DNA from 2 places in the Kosakonia sp. YIM B13571 genome. Region 1 is predicted to be linked to the other one. Evidence: predicted binding sites of a transcription regulator. Region 1 holds the regulator's gene; the other holds the start of a gene.
What was found. Region 1 encodes PhoB, which activates phosphate uptake and scavenging genes when phosphate is short. Its sites were predicted from a motif close to CTGTCATAAAACTGNCNNAT; they were not measured.
Positions count from the first base shown of each region.

Region 2: the regulator PhoB is predicted to act here: its motif matches at 1,758-1,777, upstream of glpT (glycerol-3-phosphate transporter).

Region 1 covers NZ_JBHZPL010000001.1:925,864-929,011, forward strand. Annotated here, with positions in the region: gene phoR (phosphate regulon sensor histidine kinase PhoR) at 206-1,504, opposite strand; gene phoB (phosphate response regulator transcription factor PhoB) at 1,526-2,215, opposite strand; gene sbcD (exonuclease subunit SbcD) at 2,414-3,148, shown strand, end outside.
Region 2 covers NZ_JBHZPL010000008.1:116,296-119,443, reverse strand. Annotated here, with positions in the region: gene glpQ (glycerophosphodiester phosphodiesterase) at 1-268, opposite strand, end outside; gene glpT (glycerol-3-phosphate transporter) at 281-1,633, opposite strand; gene glpA (anaerobic glycerol-3-phosphate dehydrogenase subunit A) at 1,907-3,148, shown strand, end outside.

The DNA of each region.
Region 1 (3,148 bases):
AAAGGCAAGGTGGGATCGTAAAACCAGATGGTTATGCTGCATTGTAAAAAACAAGCAGTCAGATACTCCATTTATAAGAAAAACACATGGCTGATCATGCGAACAAAAAAGCAGCAGACGTACAAAATATGTTTCAGTTGAGGTAGACGGTGCGGGAAAGCGGCCTGTTTTCGCAGGCCGCTGGAAAGATATGCTGACAGAGCCTTCAGGAAGCGGCTTTTTTGGCAACCAGACGTTCCGGCACGACAAAGCTAAAGCGGGTGCCCTTGCCCGGTTCGCTGACGATATCAAGGCGGCTGTCGTGGTGATTTACCGCGTGTTTGACAATCGCCAACCCAAGACCGCTGCCGCCAGTTTGCCGCGAGCGGGCTTTATCCACCCGGTAGAAACGTTCGGTCAGACGCGGAATATGTTCTGCGGCAATGCCCGGTCCGTTATCTTCCACGCTAAATTCCGCTCCCTGCGGTACATGCTGCCAGCGCACAATAACGTGCGTGCCCGGTGGCGTGTGGTTGACGGCGTTATACACCAGATTAGAGATTGCGCTGCGCAGTTGCTCTTCGTTGCCCAGCACTTTAAGCGCGTTATCCACTTCAAAACTGAAAGTGTGCTTTTGCTGACTAAGGGTTTGCGCTTCCCGTTCGACGACCCGCAGCATCATAGGTACATCAATGGTTTCGTTAGGCGGCAGCGTCGGCGCGGCTTCAATTTTCGACAGCGTGAGTAACTGGCGCACCAACCCTTCCATCCGCGAAGTTTGTTCACGCATAGTGTGCAGCGCTTTTTCGCGCGGAGCCCCTTCCAGCGTTTGCTCCTGCATCATTTCCAGATAGCCTTGCAGCACCGTTAATGGCGTGCGCAGCTCATGGCTGACGTTGGCAAAAAAGTTACGCCGCGCGCCTTCCAACTGGTGCATTTGCGTCACGTCGCGCGCCACCATCAGCAGTTGTTGCTCGCTGTAGGGCATGACGCGGATCTCAAGATGCCGCCCATTATTGAGCACTAAGTGCAGAGGCCGACCAAACTCTTGATTCCTGATGTATTTCGTAAATTCAGGGTAGCGCAGTAAGTTAAGGATATTCTGGCCGTTGTCATCCGGCCAGCGCAGCCCCAGCATCTGCTGGGCGAGGCCGTTACACCAGAAAATCGCCCCGTCTTCGGTGGTGAGGATCACCGCATCCGGCAGCGATTCCGCACCGCTGCGAAAGCGTTTGATCAAATTTCCGAGTTCACGGCGGCGCTTTTTGTTACGCATCTGCATCTGGTGTAGCCCGTAAAGTAGCGGCTCCCAGCTTCCCGTTCCCGGCGGCGGGGTCATGCTTTTATCAACCCATAGCCACCAGGAAAGGCGCAGTAAATTCCAGAAATGCCAGATCAGCAGGCCGGTTACCGCAGCGAATAAAAACCAGGGCAGGTAACCGAAAATCGCGCCGAGAATAAAGGCGGGGATACAACAAAGGAGGAGCTCCAGCACCAGCCTTTTCCATGACAGCCGTTCCAGCACGCGTCACACTCCTGTCAAATTTCAGAAACGGGTCGAAAAACGATATCCCGTGCCGCGCACTGTTTGCACCATACGATCGTGGCCGCTGTGTTCCAGCGCTTTGCGCAGACGGCGAATATGCACGTCCACGGTTCTGTCTTCAACGTAAACGTTGGTTCCCCATACGTGGTTCAGCAGCTGTTCGCGGCTGTAAACACGTTCCGGGTGAGTCATAAAAAAGTGTAAGAGTTTAAACTCTGTCGGTCCCATATCCAGCGGATTTTCACCCGTCATCACACGGTGTGAGGAAGGATCGAGGCTCAGCCCCTGCATTTCTATCACCTCTTCCACCGCCATCGGTGAAATACGGCGCATCACAGCTTTGATACGCGCCACCAGCTCTTTCGGTGAAAATGGCTTGGTAATGTAATCGTCCGCCCCCGTTTCCAGACCACGAACGCGATCCTCTTCCTCCCCGCGCGCGGTCAGCATCATCACCGGAATATCACGGGTCATCGCTTCGCGTTTAAGATGTTTAATAAACTGAATGCCAGAACCGCCAGGCAGCATCCAGTCCAGTAAAACCAGGTCGGGCCAGGGTTCGTTAAGTTGGTTCACCGCGCTGTCATAATCTTCAGCTTCCACCGGTTGAAAACCATTTTGCTCGAGCACGAAGCACACCATTTCACGGATCGGTGCTTCATCTTCTACGACCAGAATTCGTCTCGCCATAATTCGCCCTGTTTTAATTAAGTCGTCAGTATAGATAGCGGCGCCATTATGCGTCAGTTTTATGACAGATTTATGAATAAGATGACCGCAATATGACCCGTGCGGTGGCTGTGTGACAACGCAAATTTGCGTTCGGTTATGTCCCTCATCTGCTTAATGTTTATAATCTGCTTTACGCTTTTTCGCCACGGAACCGCTATGCGCATCATTCACACTTCAGACTGGCATCTGGGTCAAAACTTCTACAGTAAAAACCGCGCCGCCGAACATGACGCTTTTCTCGACTGGCTGCTCGCCGCCGCCGAAACGCATCAGGTTGATGCCATTATTGTCGCAGGCGATATTTTCGATACCGGTTCCCCGCCAAGCTATGCGCGCGAGCTCTATAACCGCTTTGTGGTTAAACTCCAGCAAACGGGCTGCCAGCTTATTGTGCTGGCGGGTAATCACGATTCCGTGGCCACGCTGAATGAATCGAAAGCGATCCTCGCTTACCTGAAAACCACGGTAATCGCCAGTGCAGGCGAGAAGCCGTTCTTGCTAAATTGCCGCGATGGCGAACCCGGTGCAGTATTTTGCCCGGTGCCATTTCTACGCCCACGCGACATTACCGTTAGCCAGGCGGGGCTTTCCGGGCAACAAAAACAGCAACATTTGCTGGCGGCGATCACCGATTACTATCAACAGCAGTTTACCGAGGCCTGTGAACTGCGCGGTGACAAGCCGCTGCCCATTATTGCCAGCGGTCATTTAACCACTGTTGGTGCCAGCAAAAGTGACGCGGTGCGTGATATTTATATCGGCACGTTAGACGCATTCCCTGCACAGAATTTTCCCCGCATGGATTACATCGCGCTCGGCCACATTCATCGGGCGCAGAAGATTGGCGGCCAGGAGCATATCCGCTACTGCGGCTCGCCCATTGCGTTGAGT
Region 2 (3,148 bases), on a different contig from region 1:
GCGGGAAACGTTCCGCGACATCCGTCACACGGTCGAGATAGTGATCATGCAGAACGACCAACTGGTCGTCTTTGGTCATCACCAGATCTTGTTCAAGGAAATCCGCGCCCTGCGCATAGGCCATCGCTTTCGCCGGCAAGGTATGTTCCGGCAAATAACCGCTGGCACCACGATGAGCGATAACGATTTTATCGGCGGCCAGCGCCTGGCTGGTTAACACACCAGCCAAGAGCAGGCTTAAGGTCATACGGCTGAAAGTGGTTTTCATCCAAGCTCCATTTTAGCTGCGACGCGCCAGCACGTCGGCATGGTGACGTTTCTCGCCAATCATCACGATAATCAGCAGTAAAACCGCCAGAATGCTGCCGCCAATCATCACCATAAAGCCGCCATCCCAGCCGAAGAAATCAACGGTGTAACCAACAATGGCGCTGGCGGCGACAGACCCTCCAAGATAGCCAAACAAGCCGGTAAAGCCCGCCGCCGTGCCCGCTGCTTTTTTCGGTGCCAGCTCCAGCGCATGCAGACCAATCAACATTACCGGGCCATAAATCAGGAAGCCGATAACAATCATGCAGGCCATATCCACGCTCGGGTTACCCGGCGGGTTCAACCAATAAACGATAGTCGCAATGGTCACCAGCGTCATAAAGAACACGCCCGTTGCGCCGCGATTGCCGCGGAAGACTTTATCCGACATCCAGCCACACAGCAGCGTGCCGGGAATGCCCGCATACTCATAGAAGAAATAGGCCCACGAGGATTTATCCAGCGCGAAGTGTTTCACCTCTTTCAGGTAGGTCGGTGACCAGTCGAGAATGCCGTAGCGCAGCAGGTAAACAAACACGTTCGCGACTGCGATATACCACAGCAGTTTGTTCGGCAGAATGTACTGCATGAAAATCTGCTTTGCGGACAACTCTTCTTCATGCTTGTCGCTGTAATCATCCGGGTAGTCGTTTTTGTACTCTTCAATCGGCGGTAAACCACAAGATTGCGGAGTGTCACGCATCAACGCAAAGGCAAAAATCGCCACCACAATCGCGCCAAACGCGGGCATATACAGCGCTGCATGCCAGTCGTTAAACCATGCCATCCCCAGCAGGAACAGCAGCGGAGGAATGCCACCGCCCACGTTATGCGCACAGTTCCACACCGACACAATGCCGCCGCGCTCTTTTTGTGACCACCAGTGCACCATAGTGCGCCCACACGGCGGCCAGCCCATGCCCTGGAACCAGCCACACAGGAACAACAGCACAAACATGACCATGATGCTTGATGTTGCCCAAGGTACGAAGCCCATAAACAGCATCACCGCCGCCGCCAGAATTAACCCGGCAGGCAGAAAAACGCGCGGATTCGAGCGATCCGATACCGAACCCATTATAAATTTCGAAAAGCCGTAGGCAATCGAGATACCGGACAGTGCAAACCCCAGATCACCACGGGAAAAACCCTGCTCAACCAGATAAGGCATTGCCAGCGCAAAGTTTTTACGCACCAGATAGTAGGCGGCATAACCGAAGAAGATCCCGAGGAAAATCTGCCAACGCAACCGACGATACAGCGGATCGACTTGCGCATCAGGTAGACGCGATTGATGGGGAGCAGGTCTAAAAATACTTAACATAGCGGCCTCCGTGGCGCGGTAAGACTCATATCTTTCATTAATGAGTGAAAACGAACATAACCAGAGTTATTCGCGGCGGATTGTAGTGAAAGTTTTAACAAGAGAGAATGAGTTGTCGCAGATATTGTTACAGAAATATGACAAACATCTAACTTCACGCAGGAAAGCGCGTTTCACTTTCGTTTTTTGCTCGAATATGCGCGATATCAAACAAACCACAATCATAGTATGGCTAAATGATTGCTAAGGAACGTCGACCAGAAGGACGCGAACATGCGCAACTCCAGTGACTACGATGTGATTATTATCGGCGGCGGCGCGACCGGCGCAGGCATCGCCCGCGACTGCGCCCTGCGCGGCTTGCGCGTGGTGCTGCTTGAACGCCACGATATCGCCACCGGCGCGACCGGCCGTAACCACGGCTTGCTGCACAGCGGTGCGCGTTACGCGGTGACTGATAACGAATCAGCGCGTGAATGTATTGCCGAAAACCAGATCCTCAAACGCATCGCCCGCCACTGTATCGAACCGACAGACGGCCTGTTTATTACCCTGCCGGAAGATGACCTGGTGTATCAACGCCAGTTTATTGACGCCTGTCTGCAAGCGGGGATCCCGGCGCATGCCATGTCACCGCAGGAGGCGCTGCGCATGGAGCCAAGCGTCAATCCAGCGCTGATTGGCGCAGTGCGCGTGCCGGACGGCACAGTGGATCCTTTTCGCCTCACCGCCAGCAATATGCTGGACGCGCGTGAACACGGCGCAAAAATCCTCACTGGCCACGAAGTCTGCGGGCTTATCCGCCACGGCGACACCGTAAGCGGCGTGCGCCTTTATCATCCCGCCAGTGGAGAAACTCAAGAATTGCATGCGCCTGTGGTGGTGAATGCCGCCGGGATCTGGGGGCAGCGGATTGCCGAATATGCCGACCTGACGATCCGCATGTTCCCGGCGAAAGGTGCGCTGCTTATCCTTGATCACCGCATTAACCAGCACGTCATCAACCGCTGCCGCAAACCCGCCGATGCCGATATTCTGGTGCCTGGCGACACCATCTCACTGATTGGCACCACCTCAACACATATTGATTACGCTGATATCGATGACCTGCGTGTAACGCCTGACGAAGTGGATATTCTGCTGCGTGAAGGGGAAAAACTGGCACCGGTAATGGCAAAAACGCGCATCCTGCGTGCTTACGCCGGTGTGAGGCCGCTGGTCGCCAGCGATGATGACCCGAGCGGGCGCAATGTCAGCCGGGGAATTGTGTTGCTGGACCATGCACAGCGCGACGGGCTGGAAGGTTTTATCACTATCACCGGTGGCAAGCTGATGACTTACCGGCTGATGGCCGAATGGGCGACGGATGCCGTCTGCCGCAAGCTGAATCATCATACTCCTTGCACCACCGCCACCGCGCCGCTTCCCGGTTCCCGCGAGCCGACCGAACTGGCGCTAAAGAAAATCATTTCTCTGCCGACGCCGCTGCGTGGATCGGCGGTCTATCGCCACGGC